Regions from separate parts of the Chelatococcus sp. YT9 genome, predicted to be linked through region 1. Evidence: riboswitches for the same ligand, from Rfam matches in the RefSeq annotation. Region 1 holds a riboswitch; each other region holds the start of a gene.

Region 1 (3,733 bases):
CGCGCCGTCGACCACGGTGATGACGCCGTCGACAGTGACGCGCGAGGCGATCGCCGGCCAGTTGAAGGCCTTGACCAAAGGCTTCGGCAGCGCGAGCCCCGAGGTCTCGATGAGAATATGCTCCGGCGGCTCGGCCTTGGCGAGCAGGCCCTCCAACGCCGGGATGAAATCATCCGCGACCGTGCAGCAGAGGCAGCCGTTGGCGAGCTCGACGATATTGTCCTCCGGGCAGGCCTCGACGCCGCAGCCCTTCAGGATCTCGCCGTCGATCCCGACATCGCCGAACTCGTTGACGATGACGGCGAGCCGGCGCCCGTCCGCGTTGGTGAGCACGTGGCGCAGGAGGCTCGTCTTGCCGGCGCCGAGAAAGCCGGTGACGATCGTGCAGGGAACCTTGGCCGTAGCCGCAACAGGGGAAGTCATGACGTCGTTTCCATCTTGCAGGCGAGCGCGATCTTGCAGGCGAGCGGCGGAACGCGCGCGACCACACCCTTGCGGATCGGCTGCGGGCGCTCACGCCAGGGAATGATGCCATCCGCCGCCACCGTATACTGGCGGGCAGCCAGGACGAGATCGTCGAGATGCTGATCGGCGTCGAGATCGCCGATCACGTAGGTCCATTTGCCGGGCGCCGCGAAAGCCACCGTGCAGGGCCGGCGGCAGACCGAGAGGCATTCCACGGGCGTCACCGTGACGTCCGCATCGCCTGCCAGGCGGTCAGCCAGCGTCCGCACCAGACCGCGTCCCGGCTCGTCATACGGCCCTTCCGTCGCACCGTCCTGCCGCCGCCGGCAGGTGACGCAGACCATCAGGGTCGTCGGCGCGACGGCTGCCGGCGGGTTCATGCCGAGCGCCGGGCAAAACGCGGCCAGAAGAACCCCACGGCGACCGCGACCGCCGCCCACAACGCCGCGTGCACGACGAGCGAGGCCGCTGCGAAATGGCCGGCAAGCTCGGCGGGGGCCCCGCTGGCATAGGCCTCCGGATGCGGCGCGCCGACGACATGCGGCGCGACGAGGAGGACGAAGCCAAGGATCTTCGCCCAGACGGCCGGCGTGCGGATGAGAAGCCACAGCGCGACGGCCGTCGCGACGGCGGTGGAGATCCACCAGATCTGGCGCGCGACCAGCGGCCCGGCCGCACTGCCCGGCAGCTCTGGGGCGAGCCCCAACGCAGGCGCGAGGCCGGTTGCGACGAAGGCCGCCGCCGCGAAGGCGAGCGCGTTCCTGATATTGATCGTCTCGCCCGCCACAAGGAGAGCCGCCAGCAGGATCAAGGCAAAGCCGATCGCTGTGACGATGGTGGTGAGCCCGGTGAAGGCCGAGCGCTCCAGGCCATCGGCGGGGCTCCAGCCCTCGGCATGGTCGCCGCCCTCCCCGGCTGGCGCATGCGCCTTGATGACGTTATGAGCCAGGACGACGCCCGATGTCTGAACCATGTGGGCGCCGAACAGACCGGCGGCCATGCCGTCGAGCGCGGCCGCGCTCTCGGGCTTCTCGAATTTTTCCCCAGCCAGGATCAGCGGAGTCGTGGTGAAATGCTGCAGGACCGCGATCGCAAGTCCCGCAACAAGGCCGGCCACAAGGGCAACGGCCAGCACACGATTGAACATGCCGCGATCAGTGGCAGGGAAAGCTCAGCGCATGGCGCGTGTCATGGGCCGCGTTGTGGACGGCCTCGGGATGCGCGAAGCCCGTCACGAAAACGAGCGCGACGCCCATCGCAAAGGCGACGAGGGCAACTTTCAGAACCTCAGCGCGAGAACCTAGTCCCGCAACGGCAACATTCGACACCGCGACCTCCTTCACTGCCCCACCGGCAGTTCCATGGCTTCCATCGCGAAGGCAGGTCTCCTGGCTTGCGGATCATCGGTGCGAACCGCCTTCCCAGATCGCCGCCGGAAAGACGGCAGATCCAGTGGCTGTCGTGGTTCGCGCCTCAACCGCTCACAGTTGCGGGGGCAGCTCCGGCCTTGGGGCAACGCGCCCCGCACCGGTATTCCCTTTTGACCTCTCACGAGGACCGTCGCGTCAGGCAGCTAGACGCCCACTTCCACCAAAAGTCAACGCGGAATCCTTATTCCACAAGCCGGTCGCGGTGGAGCAGCGCCGGAAAGAGGCGGGTCCACACCACCGCGATCGCGATGGTACCGAGGCCGCCCAGCGCGACCGCCGGCGCGGCGCCGATGAAGGCCGCGAGTGTACCCGACTCGAATTCGCCAAGCTGGTTGGAAGCGCCGATGAACACCGTGTTCACGGCGGCAACCCGGCCGCGCATGGTATCCGGTGTATCGGCCTGCACGAGCGTCTGGCGGACGAACACGCTGATCATGTCCGAGGCGCCGAGGATGACCAACGCACCGAGCGAGAGATAGAAGTTCGTCGAAAGGCCGAACACGATGGTCGCCAGCCCGAACAGGATGACGGCAGCGAACATCCGCTTACCGGCATTCCGGGCGATGGGACGATGCGCCAGTAACAGAGCCATTGCGGCCGCACCAACCGCCGGGGCGCTGCGCAGGAGCCCAAGGCCCACCGGACCGATATGCAGTATGTCGCTGGCATAGATGGGAAGGAGCGCGGTGGCACCGCCGAGCAACACGCCGAAGAGGTCGAGCGTGATGGCACCGAAGAGAACCGGCTTGCCACGGATGAAAGTCAATCCCGCGATGAGTGTCGACCAGTCGACCTTGGGCGGTGGAACCTTTTCCGCGCGCAGGCGGATCAATGTGACCGCGACCGCTGCCACCAGGAAGAGCAAGGCCGCGCCCCCGAAGGCCACATGGGCACCCGCTATATACAGGAGGCCGCCGATCGCCGGACCCGCAATGACAGCGACCTGGCCGACCGATGAACTCCAGGCAATGGCCTGCCCGAAGAGGGCGCGGGGCACCAGGTTCGGGACGAATGCTTGGCTTGCCGGCTGGTAGAAGGCCCGCGCTACGCCCATTAGCACGACGAGCGCATAGAGGGGCCATACCTCGGGCGGCTGCCAGATGGCGAAGAGAGCGAGGCCCACACAGATGAACGTGTTCAGTGCGAAACAGGCCATCATGATGAGCCGACGGTCGACCCGATCCGCCACGTGACCGGTCACAAGCACGAGGCTGATAACTGGCAGAAAGGCCGCGAGACCCACCAGTCCGAGCGCAAGCGCACTGCCGGTCAGGTCGTAGACCAGCCAGCCGACGGCGATATCGGTGATCTGCTGCGCGATCGACGCGCAAAAGCGCGCGCTGAGGAAAAGGGAGAAATCCCGCTCCCGGAAGATCCGCCAACTGGACGATGACATGGACGGTGTTCGGCTCCGCTCAGGCTGGCGTGCCGGTGATGCGATCGATCTCAGCCATGTCCTCCGCCGTCAGGCGCCAACCGGCCGCCTTGATGTTCGCCTCTACCTGCTCCGGCTTGGTGGCGCCTGCGATCACGCTCGCGACGAGCGGCCGCGCTGCGAGCCAGCTGAAGGCGAGTTCAAGCAGGCTGTGGCCACGCGCCTCGGCGAAGCCTCGCAGGGCCTCGACCACGTTCCAGTTCCGGTCATTGAAGTAGCGATCGGCATAGCGCTGCTCGGCGAAGCGTGTGCCGGGCGGCGGCGCCTCGCCCCGCTTGTACTTGCCCGTCAACAGTCCACTCGCCAGCGGGAAGAAGGGCAGAAGGCCGAAGCCGTAGCGGGACGCGGCTGGCACGAGCTCCCGCTCGATCCCGCGCTCGACCAGACTGTACTCGTCCTGGAC
Region 2 (3,733 bases), on a different contig from region 1:
CCAGGAAGTTCCCGCCGGCGAGATCATGGACGAGCGTCTCGTTGATCGGGGTGCCGTCGAAGGCGAAGTCGGCGACATCCTTGGCGAGCGGCAGCTTGGCGATGGTGATCTGATACTTGATCGAACGAGCCTGCTTCTCGGCGATCTCGGCTGCGAGCAGGTCGCCGACGACGCGCTGCGGCTCGTGCTGGCGCTTCACCGCCGAGGCGATGATCTCGTCGAAGGCGGCCTTCATGCCATAGAGCTTGAGCTCGCCCATGGTGGCGAGAATCTCCGAGCGTTCCATCACACGGCTCTCCTGAGGCTGTCGTAGCGGGCACAATCGGCGGTGGGCTCATGGCGCAGGCGCAACGCATCGGGCGTCATGATCGTGATCGCTGCCGCGGGCTCGCGGCGCCGGGCCAGGATGTTGATGATCACGTCGGCGGAGTGGACGCCCTGCCGAAGGGCGTCCGCGCAGGCAGCTTCGACGGCGGGCAACCCGTCGCTCAGCACCGCGGTCAGGATCTCGACCATCTGCCGATCGCCGTCTTGAACGGCCGCGAGCTTGCGCCGGACCCGATCGATCGCGCCGGGCAGGACCCAATCCTTGAAGGGGGCGCCGTTACGCAGGGCTCCCGGCTTGCGAGCCAGCACCGGGACATAGTGCCAAGGATCGTAGATGGTCTGGTCGCGGCCATAGCAGCGGGGATGCTCGCCGACGATACGCCCGTCCTGGCGCAGCTCGACCCGATCGGCATAGGCGCGGATCTCGACGGGACGCCCGACCGCACTCGCGATGACCGAGTACTTGTTGTTGTCGAAGCGCACGAGGCAGGTCTTCGACACCGAGGCTGGCAGTGAGTGGAAACCATCGAACCGCCCCGCGTAAGGCACCAGGCTCGGGCGCTCGGCTTCGAACATCTCCCAGATCGTGCGGTCACGCTGTTCGGGATGGCGGTGAGCCTTGGCGTAGCGGAGCACCTGATCCATCAGCCAGGCGTTCAACTCGTCGTAGTTCTTGACCCGCAGCCGTGGGGCGAAGAAGCGCTCGCGCACGAGCCCGACCTGGTTCTCGACCTGCCCCTTCTCCCAGCCCGAGGCCGGCGTACAGGCGACGGGATCGACCAGGTAATGGCTGCACATCTGCTGGAAGCGGCGATTATAGGCCCGCTCCTTGCCGACGAAGATCGTCTCCACCGCGGTCTTCATGTTGTCGTAGATGCCGCGCGTGCAGGCGCCCTTGAAGAAGGCGAAGGCCCGGTCATGGGCGTCGAAGACCATCTCCTGGCTCTCGCGCGGATAGGCCCGCACGAACAGCATGCGCGAGTGACAAAGCCGGACATGCGCCACCTTCACCTGGGTCGTCGCGCCATTGATGACGACGATCTCGTGGCTCCAGTCGAACTGATAGGCCTCGCCGGGCGCGAAGCTCAAAGGCACATAGGCGTCGGCCGTGACGGCGGATTGCTCGCGGCGCCAGCCTCGCGCATAGCGACGCACGGCATCGTATCCGCCCTCGTAGCCGAGATCCCGCAGTTCTTCGAAGAGCCGGATCAGCGTCAGGCGCTCGCGGGCCGGCTTGCCGTCGTTCGCCATCAGCAGCCGATCCAGCTCAGGGCGCCAGGGTCCAATCTTCGGCTGCGGCTGAACCTTCCGCTCATACTCGAACGACGTCGCACCCGAGCGTAGCACCTTCCGCACCGTGTTCCGGGAGACATGCAGCTCGCGGGCGATCTCCTTGATCGTCTTCCCACGGATCGAAAACTCGCGCCGGATCCGCGCAATCGTATCCACGCCCTTCATCCCCCGCCCGCCCATCCGAAACCAGGACGGGCAGTCTCACCGAAACCGGCTCAAGGGGGTCAAAGTTGGACGCCGATCCCCCGCCTCATGGGGTCAAACTTGCACGCCGAAACACAATCCAGCGCAAGGCGCCAGGCCTCGACTTCGGCTGCAGTTGAACTTTCTGCGCATATTCAAAGGACATCGCGAGCGAACGCAACACCTTCCGAACTGTGTTCCGAGACACATGCAGATGGTGACGCATCTCTTTGATCGACTTTACGGAAACAGGCTTCTACGGCGTGAAATGCACGCCGCACTACGATATGGGCATGGTCATGCTCATTCAGGTCGGTACCGAAGAACCCTCCTCAGCTGCCTTGCCGTAAGGAATGCCAAAAGATGCGGCGAAACGCTTTGGGCAGATCATTGAACGCGCCAGAAAAGCTTCGGCGAAGTAAGTTCGTGTCAGCTTGAAGGACGTCCCGCGACGTAGAGATATAAACAATTCTTTATATAACGTTGACTTCCCTCTCCCGGCATCTCAAGATGCCCATGCCATGGTTCCCTGACATGCCGGCTGCGGCGCGTCGGGGCTAAGAGGGAAGCCGGTGAAATGCCGGCGCTGCCCCCGCAACTGTAAGCGGCGAGCCGATGCCCACGATGTCACTTAGGCGATAGCCTTGGGAAGACGGGTGGAGGCGACGACCTGCGAGCCAGGAGACCTGCCGTGGCGAACAACGTCCACGGGCGGGGTGTCCCGGTGGTGCGCTCGACGGCTCGCCCGGATCTCTGTTCGGCCGGGCGATCGTCCCGCGTCCGCTCTGGCCTTTGCCCCCAAACTTTTGGGGTTAAGCCTATGTCTCAACTATCATCCGTTGCCGTCGCGACGCTCGGCACGCCGCGCATCGGTCCGCGCCGCGAACTCAAGATCGCGCTTGAGAATTTCTGGTCCGGCAAGTCCAACGAGAAGGCACTTCTGGAAGCCGCCGCAGCTCTGCGCGCGGCCAACTGGGCGCGCCAGAAATCCCAGGGGATCACGGTCATTCCCTCCAATGACTTTTCCTTCTACGATCAGGTACTCGACACCAGCGTGATGGTCGGCGCCATCCCCGCGGCCTATGGCTGGACGGGCGGACCAGTATCGCTTGCGACCTATTTCGCGATGGCGCGCGGGTCGCAGGGTGATGAGCAACGTAACGCCTGCGGCCATAGCCACCACGATCATGGCGCGTCCCACGGCGTGCCGGCACAGGAAATGACGAAGTGGTTCGACACCAACTATCATTACATGGTGCCAGAATTCGAAGCCGGGCAGCGCTTCGAACTCGCCTCGCTCAAGGCGGTCGATGAATACCGCGAGGCAAAGTCCCTCGGCTTCGAGACCCGTCCGGTCCTGCTCGGCCCCGTCACCTTCCTGCGCCTCGGCAAGGCAAAGGATCCGTCCTTCGACCCGCTGACGCTTCTGGGTGATCTGCTGCCGGTCTATGTCGATGTCCTGCGCCGGCTTGCCGCCAATGGCGCGACATGGGTCCAGATCGACGAGCCCTGCCTGGTGCTCGATCTCGACGAACCCGCGCGCGAGGCGCTGCGTCGCACCTATGCGCTGTTCGCCCATGCCTTGCCGGATCTGAAAATCATGCTCGCCACCTATTTCGGCGGCATCGGCGATAACCTGGACACCGCGCTCTCGCTGCCCGTCGCGGGCCTCCATATCGATCTGGTGCGTGCGCCGGAGCAGCGCGATGCTGTTCTCGCCAAGGCGCCGCGTGGCATCGTCCTGTCACTAGGTGTCGTCGATGGCCGCAATATCTGGCGCACGGATCTCGAGAAAATCCTTTCCCGCGTGGCGCCCGTCGCCGCCAAGCGCGGCACCGACCATGTCCAGATCGCGCCATCCTGCTCGCTGCTGCACAGCCCGATCGACCTCGAACTGGAAACGAACCTCGATTCCGAAGTGAAGGGCTGG
Region 3 (3,733 bases), on a different contig from region 1:
CGAAGAAGACATTGAATGCGGGCTCGTCGAATTGGATGATGTCGACACCCGCAGCCTCCAACTCCCTTGCTTCCTCATTGAGGATCTTTGCGAATTCCCAGGCTAGTTTTTCGCGGCTTTTATAGTGGCTGTCATAGAGCGTATCGATCATGGTCATCGGACCCGGCAGAGCCCATTTGATAGGCTGCTTGGTCTGCTGGCGCAGAAACTTGGCGTCTTCCACAAAAACCGGCTTTTGCCTTGACACCGCGCCGACGACTGTCGGGACGCTCGCATCATACCGATCGCGAATTCTCACCGTCTCGCGCTTCTCGAAATCAACACCGTCGAGGTGCTCGATGAACGTCGTGACGAAATGCTGGCGCGTTTGCTCGCCATCGCTGACGATATCGATGCCTGCCTGTCGTTGATCGTCCAGAGCCAAACGGAGGGCATCCCGTTTGCCCTCGATCAAGTCTTCACCATGCAGTTTCCAGGGCGACCAAAGCTTCTCAGGCTGAGCGAGCCAGGAGGGTTTCGGCAAGCTGCCGGCGGTTGACGTGGGCAACAGTGTTCTCATGACAGGCGACCTTGTTGTTTCGTGTAATCAAAGAGCGTAATTGGCAGACCACCGCTCAAGAAGGGTCTTGTACGGTTTGATGAAGTGCTCTTCGGCAAACCTGCCTTGCTCAATAGCCAGCCGGCTGCGCTCTTCTCGATCGTAGACAATTCGCGTTACGGAATAATCCTGATACTTCAGACTTGGCTGATAGCAGGCCCCTGCTGCGGAACTAGCATTGTAAATCTCAGGTCGATAGATCTTTTGGAACGTTTCCATCGTGCTGATAGTACTGATTAGCTCAAGATTTGTGTAATCGCAAACTAGGTCGCCGTTGAAATAGAAGGCTAAAGGCGCGACGCTGTCCGGGGGCATGAAAAAGCGAACGTTCAATCCCATTTTCTGGAAGTACAAATCGGTCGAAGACAATTCATCCTGCTCGTACTCGACACCCAATACAGGGTGCTGATTCCCAGTTCGACGATATGTTTTGCTGCTTGAGACACTCAGGCATATGATCGGCGGTTTGCGGAAGTGCTCGTTGTAAACATCTGAGTTTATGAAATTTTTGAACAGGTTGCCATGCAGATTGCCAAAATTGTCTGGTATGCTGAAGTCCGGGCGGTCCTGATTGTGCTCCGATAGCAATACGCTGAAGTCGTAATCTCGTACGTAAGAGGAAAAATTATTCCCCAGGATACCCCGGATTCGCTTATTGCTGGCTCGATCGACGATGTTCGTCTCCAGCATCTCAATTAGAGGGAACGGCTCATCGTTTCCTTCAGCACCTACATTCATCTGAACTGAAATGATTTCGAGCTCGACAGAATAACGATCGCCTTTTGGGTTATCCCAATGCGCCAGAGCGTTGAAACGATTGTCAATCATCCGCAGGGCGTTGCGTAGGTTCTCCTGGCGGCCCTCCCCTCGGGCCAAGTTAGCAAAGTTGGTGGTGATACGCGTATTGTCTGAGGGACGATAATCCTCATCAAAACGAATGCGCTTAAGGCTGAACGCAAAATCGGCGCTCATCGTGACCGGCCGTCGATCGACAAGGGGTACGCCAGAGGCGGCGACTTGAGTTGCGGTTTGAAACATGACTTACCCCAATGAGTTGGGGCAGGGATCAGCGGACACATAGCAAGTCAGGCCGCTATGCGACCTCCGCTACGGCACACCGGGACACCCCGCCCGTGGACGTTATTTCGCCAAGGCAGGTCTCCTGGCTCACGGGTCGTCGCCTCCGTCCGTCTTCCCAGGGGTTCACCCCAGTGACACGCTGGACATCAGCTCGCCGCTTACAGTTGCGGGGGCAGCGCCGGCATTCCTTGTTACGGGGCACCGGCTTCCCTCTTAGCCCCAGCGCGTTGCACGCAACGACCGGGGAACCTAGGCAGCCGCACATTCCTGCAATTCTCGCAGGAAGTCAATTGGGCATAAAGAAATGTTTATATCTTTATCGAGATTTTGACGGGCAATTTTGCGGCGCCGGCATTTCCTGCCTTGTTGATTTCCGCCGAGAAGTGACCCTGGATTTCCACTGAGAAGTGACCCGGGCTGATGGTGGTCTGGGGTCAAGTGGTGGTCAAGTTTCGCGGCTTCTCCCTGGTTGGCTTTGGTGGCTTTGCCGAGCTGCTCTTGAAGCGGAAGCTGTCATTGCCGGTCTCGAGGATATGGCAGTGATGGGTGAGCCGGTCGAGCAAGGCTGTGGTCATCTTGGCGTCGCCGAAGACGGTAGCCCATTCGGAGAAGCTGAGATTGGTGGTGATGACCACGCTGGTGCGCTCATAGAGCTTGCTCAGCAAGTGGAACAGCAAGGCGCCGCCGGAGGCGCTGAACGGCAGGTAGCCGAGCTCATCGAGGATGACGAGATCGGCATGGACGAGCCGGCCGGCGATCTGACCGGCTTTGCCCTGAGCCTTTTCCTGTTCGAGGGCGTTGACGAGCTCGACGGTGGAGAAGAAGCGGACCCGCCTGTGATGATGCTCGACGGCGTGGACGCCAAGAGCCGTGGCGATGTGGGTCTTGCCGGTGCCCGGCCCTCCGATCAGGACGACGTTGTGCGCGTCGTCGAGGAACTCGCAGCGATGGAGCTGGCGCACGAGCGCCTCGTTGACCTCGCTGCTGGTGAAGTCGAAGCCGGCGAGGTCGCGATAGGCCGGGAAGCGCGCGGCCTTGAGCTGGTAGGCGGTCGATCGCACCTCCCGCTCGGCGGTCTCGGCCTTCAGGAGTTGCGAGAGGATCGGCATGGCAGCCTCGAAGGCGGGAGACCCCTGTTCGGTGAGTTCGGCGACGGCTTGCGCCATGCCGTGCATCTTGAGGCTTCTCAGCATGATGACGATGGCTCCGCTGGCCGGATCATGACGCATGGCGTGCCTCCCTGGCTCGACGCAGGGCGTCATAGCGTTCCACATTGGCCTGAGGCTCGGTGGTCAGCGTGAGAGAGGCAGGAGCCAGGATGGGTGGCGTGCTCAGCGGCGTGCCGTCGATCAGCCGGTGCAGCAGGTTGAGGATGTGGGTCTTGGTCGGCACGCCGGCCTTGAGAGCGAGTTCGACAGCCTCGAGCACGACCTGCTCGTCATGCTGGAGGACCAGGGACAAGATCTCCACCATCTCGCGGTCACCGCCTGGCCGCTTGAGCAGATGCTGCTGCAGGGACCGGAAGGCCGGCGGCATCTCGGCGAAGGGGGCGCCGTTGCGCAGGGCGCCGGGCTTGCGCTGGACCACGGCTAGATAATGGCGCCAGTCATAGACGGTCCGGCTCTGGCGATCATGGGAGCGCGCGAACACCCTTTGATGCTCGCAGATCACCTGTCCCTCGGCGACGACGACGATCCGGTCGGGATAGACCCGCAGGCTCACCGGGCGGTTGGCGAAGGAGGCCGGCACGCTGTAGCGATTGCGCTCGAGGTGGACGAGGCAGGTCGGGGAAACGCGCTTGGCGTGTTCGACGAAGCCGTCGAACGGCCGCGGCATCGGCATCAGGTGGCGGATCTCCTCAGCCCACACATCGGCGATCGAGCCGGGTTGCGCGCCGTGGGGACGTTCGGCATGGGTTGCCACAGCCGATGGCGGGCATCCTGTACGTTCTTCTCGATCTGCCCCTTCTCCCAACCGGAGGCTGGATTGCAGAACTCCGCCTCGAACAGGAAGTGGCTCACCATGGCTGAGAAGCGGATATTGACCTGGCGCTCT
Region 4 (3,733 bases), 640 kb from region 1:
AAAATGCGCTCGTGAACATCGCTCATGAAGGCGTGGAAATGCGCCCGCCGTTTGAGCGCAACCGGAGCTGCCTCGAAGAAGAGGTCCATCAGCATGGTCTTGCCGCGGCCGACAGAGCCCCAAACATAGAGCCCACGAACGGCCGGCCCGTTGTCGCGCTCACGCCGGCCCAGCAGCCACGCGAAGGGGCGCTTTGGCGCGGTCTTGGCCTTCTCAGCCTGCCGGAGTGTCTCCACGAGCCGATCGAGTTGTGCGATGAGCGCGAGCTGTGCCTCGTCACGCTCCACCGTGCCCGTAGCGACGAGCGCTTCGTAGCGCGCCGCAACGGATTCACCGGCTGCTGCCGGCAGTTCCTGGCGGTGTGTTGGGGGGCGAGAATGAACGGTCACGCACCACGCAATAACGCTTTCGGGGCTCAAGAACAATCGTGCGTCCGTGCGCGCCTGGAAAACCGTGGCGTGAGTGCCGCGGCCTTGCGGATTTGGTAACCGCAACGCGTGATGGCGATAGACAAGATCGCCGTCGCAGCTTAAGCGGTCCGCATGCTGCGCCGCCTCTACGACTGGACATTGTCGCTTGCCGCAAGCCCTCGCGCTGCCTGGGCGCTGGCGCTCGTCTCTTTCGCCGAAAGCTCGTTCTTTCCGGTTCCCCCGGATGTGCTTCTCGTCCCCATGGCGCTGGCCCGGCCGGACAAGGCCTTCTTTTATGCCGGCGTGTGCACGGTCGCATCGGTCGTCGGCGGCCTGTTCGGCTATGCCATCGGTGCGCTGCTCTATGACACCCTCGGCGCCTGGATCATCCAGGCGTACGGGTATGGCGACAATGTCGAAGCTTTCCGGCAGGCCTATGCCGCCTATGGCGAGTGGATCATCCTGATCAAGGGTCTCACGCCGATCCCCTATAAGCTTGTCACCATCACATCCGGCTTTGCGGGCTATGATCTTTTCTGGTTCACGATACTGTCAATCATCACGCGAGGCCTGCGGTTCTATATTCTCGCCGCGCTGGTCAACCGTTTCGGGGCACCCGCCAAGGAAATCCTGGAGCGCAACCTCGGTCTGGCCGCAATCATCCTGTTTGCCACCATCATCGGCGGTTTCGTGGCTGTCCGCTATATATTCTAGGGGCGCATCGCAGGCGCCTCGCCTCACGAGCGTTCAATGTCCCTTCTCTCGCGTCCGCGCCTCATTGCATTAACGATTCTCGTCATTTGCGTCGCCCTCATCGGCGGCGCCTATTACTTTGAATATGTGCTGGGCCTGATGCCCTGCGAGCTCTGTCTGAAGCAGCGCCAGCCCTACTATCTTGCGATGCCCGTGGCGGCGGCGCTCGCGATCCTCCCCGATGAGCGGCGTGACCGGCTGTTCGGAAGCCTGCGCTGGATCGGCTTCGGCATCCTCGTCATCGCATTCCTCTATAATGCCGGCCTCGGGGTCTACCACAGCGGCGCCGAATGGCATTTGTGGCAGGGCCCCGCGGATTGCACGGGTCCGGTCAGCAACAATGTTGGCCTGAATGATTTCCTCAAGAACTTGCAGACCACCCGCGTCGTGCGCTGTGACGAGGCGGCCTGGCGTTTTCTCGGGGTGTCGCTAGCAGGATGGAGTGCTTTCGCCTCGCTCGGCTTGGCTGTCTTGGCGCTGGCTGGGCTCAGGACAGCGAGGAAGCGTTAACCCTGAGCGTGATCCCGGTCGGCAGCCATATCGCATATATTGACATAATGCGTCGGATACCCCCTATATCTAGTGGTCACGGTCGCTCGATTCGAGCGCGAGAGAGGGAATTCGGACACGGCGTTCGTGCGTCGTGAGGCCGGAGCTGCCCCCGCAACTGTAAGTGGCGAGTCTGCGTCCAACTGACGTCACTGACGCCGCAAGGCGTCGGGAAGGCAGGGCGTGGCCGGAGACCCACAGCCAGGAGACCTGCCGCGACGATTGAGATTGTCCTCGGGCGGGGTGCCCCGGTGGATCGCCAGGGCCAGCGTCGGCGTGACAGCCGAACGTTTTCGCTCGCGCGTCCGCTCGGCCTTTGCCCCCACATCATTGGGGTTTGTTGCCGATGTCCCTGACGACCGAAACCGCAGCCCAACCGTCCCACACGTCCAGGATGGCGATGGAGATGCCCCGCGCTGCCGCGGAGCCGGGCTACAAGCTCATCCGCCGCAACGGTGCCGTGACGCCATTCGACCCGTCCAAGATCGCCATCGCCTTGACCAAGGCCTTCCTCGCCGTCGAGGGATCGGGCGCCGCCGCCTCGCGCCGGGTGCATGACATCGTGGCGGATCTCACCGACCAGATCGTCACTGCGCTGATGCGCCGCGCCGATGCTGGGCGCACCTTTCACATCGAGGATGTGCAGGACCAGGTCGAGCTCGCGCTGATGCGTAGCGAGCACCACAAGGTGGCGCGCGCCTATGTGCTCTATCGCGAGGAGCGGGCGCGCGAGCGGGCTCGCGCCGCCGGTGAGGCGAAGGCGGTGACGCCCGAGCCGCGCCTTCGCATGAAGGGCGCCGACGGCGAGCTCGTGCCGCTCGACGAGGCCTGCCTTGCCGCCATCATCGCGGAAGCCTGCGCCGGCCTCGAAGGCGTGGCGCCGGAGGCAATCCTCGCGGAGGCGCGCCGCAACCTTTACGATGGCATCAGCCGGGACGAGCTGGCGCTCGCGCCGATCCTCGCGGCCCGCACCCTCGTTGAAACCGAGCCGGACTATGCCAAGGTCTCGGCGCGGCTCCTGAACGACAAGCTGCGGCGCGAGGCCCTGAGCTTCGTCTTCGGCCGGACGGAGGAGGCGGCCCAGGCCGAGATGGCCGAGCGCTACCCGAGCTATTTCCATGCCTATGTGAAGACGGGCATCGACAACGAACTGCTCGATCCGGAACTCGCGCGGTTCGACTTGACGCGTCTTGCCGCCGCGCTGAAGCCCGAGCGCGACCTCAATTTCGACTATCTCGGCTTCCAGACGCTCTACGACCGCTATTTCCTGCATGTGCGCGGCACCCGGTTCGAGCTGGCGCAGGCCTTCTTCATGCGCGTCGCCATGGGGGTTGCCCTGCGCGAGGTGGACCGGGAGGAGAAGGCGATCGAATTCTATGATCTCCTCTCATCCTTCCATTTCATGTGCTCGACGCCGACGCTGTTCAATGCCGGCACGCGCCGCTCGCAGCTCGCCTCCTGCTTCCTGACGACGGTGTCGGACGACCTCGACGGCATCTTCAAGGCCATCAAGGACAATGCCCTGCTCGCCAAATATTCCGGTGGTCTCGGCAATGACTGGACGCCGGTGCGCGGCCTCGGTGCCCATATCAAGGGCACCAACGGTGAGAGCCAGGGCGTCGTGCCCTTCCTGAAGGTGGCCAACGACACGGCGATAGCCGTGAACCAGGGCGGCAAGAGGAAGGGCGCGGTCTGCGCCTATCTCGAGACCTGGCACGTGGATATCGAGGAATTCCTCGATCTCAGGAAGAACACCGGCGACGACCGCCGCCGCACCCACGACATGAACACCGCCAACTGGGTGCCGGACCTCTTCATGCAGCGCGTCGAGGCGGACGGCCCGTGGACGCTGTTCTCGCCGGACGAGGTGCCGGACCTGCACGATCTCTACGGGCCAGCCTTCCGCGAGGCTTACGAGGCCTATGAGGCGAAGGCCGCGCGCGGGGAGATGAAGGTGTCCAAGCAGGTCCGGGCGCTTGACCTCTGGCGGCGCATGCTGACCATGCTGTTCGAGACCGGCC

What was found. A riboswitch is a leader RNA that binds a small molecule or an ion and turns the genes downstream of it on or off. The one in region 1 is predicted to bind cobalamin.
Region 2: linked by a shared signal. The riboswitch ahead of metE (5-methyltetrahydropteroyltriglutamate--homocysteine S-methyltransferase) and the one ahead of KIO76_RS10655 (CbtB domain-containing protein) in region 1 are both predicted to bind cobalamin.
Region 3: linked by a shared signal. The riboswitch ahead of KIO76_RS30055 (DUF1852 domain-containing protein) and the one ahead of KIO76_RS10655 (CbtB domain-containing protein) in region 1 are both predicted to bind cobalamin.
Region 4: linked by a shared signal. The riboswitch ahead of KIO76_RS07635 (ribonucleoside-diphosphate reductase subunit alpha) and the one ahead of KIO76_RS10655 (CbtB domain-containing protein) in region 1 are both predicted to bind cobalamin.

The regions. Positions count from the first base shown of each region.
Region 1 covers NZ_JAHBRW010000001.1:2,345,347-2,349,079, reverse strand. The annotation lists gene cobW (cobalamin biosynthesis protein CobW) at 1-423, opposite strand, end outside; gene KIO76_RS10665 (DUF1636 family protein) at 420-845, opposite strand; gene KIO76_RS10660 (CbtA family protein) at 842-1,612, opposite strand; gene KIO76_RS10655 (CbtB domain-containing protein) at 1,620-1,793, opposite strand; cobalamin riboswitch at 1,827-2,042, opposite strand; gene KIO76_RS10650 (MFS transporter) at 2,077-3,291, opposite strand; gene KIO76_RS10645 (aldo/keto reductase) at 3,311-3,733, opposite strand, start outside.
Region 2 covers NZ_JAHBRW010000003.1:170,611-174,343, forward strand. The annotation lists gene istB (IS21-like element helper ATPase IstB) at 1-286, opposite strand, end outside; gene istA (IS21 family transposase) at 286-1,785, opposite strand; gene KIO76_RS29895 (hypothetical protein) at 2,067-2,153, shown strand; cobalamin riboswitch at 2,309-2,511, shown strand; gene metE (5-methyltetrahydropteroyltriglutamate--homocysteine S-methyltransferase) at 2,624-3,733, shown strand, end outside.
Region 3 covers NZ_JAHBRW010000003.1:206,066-209,798, forward strand. The annotation lists gene KIO76_RS30050 (methionine synthase) at 1-559, opposite strand, end outside; gene KIO76_RS30055 (DUF1852 domain-containing protein) at 587-1,570, opposite strand; cobalamin riboswitch at 1,734-1,946, opposite strand; gene istB (IS21-like element helper ATPase IstB) at 2,113-2,907, opposite strand; partial or broken gene istA (IS21 family transposase) at 2,897-3,733, opposite strand, start outside.
Region 4 covers NZ_JAHBRW010000001.1:1,704,586-1,708,318, forward strand. The annotation lists gene zapE (cell division protein ZapE) at 1-389, opposite strand, end outside; gene KIO76_RS07625 (YqaA family protein) at 543-1,124, shown strand; gene KIO76_RS07630 (disulfide bond formation protein B) at 1,161-1,673, shown strand; cobalamin riboswitch at 1,736-1,944, shown strand; gene KIO76_RS07635 (ribonucleoside-diphosphate reductase subunit alpha) at 2,059-3,733, shown strand, end outside.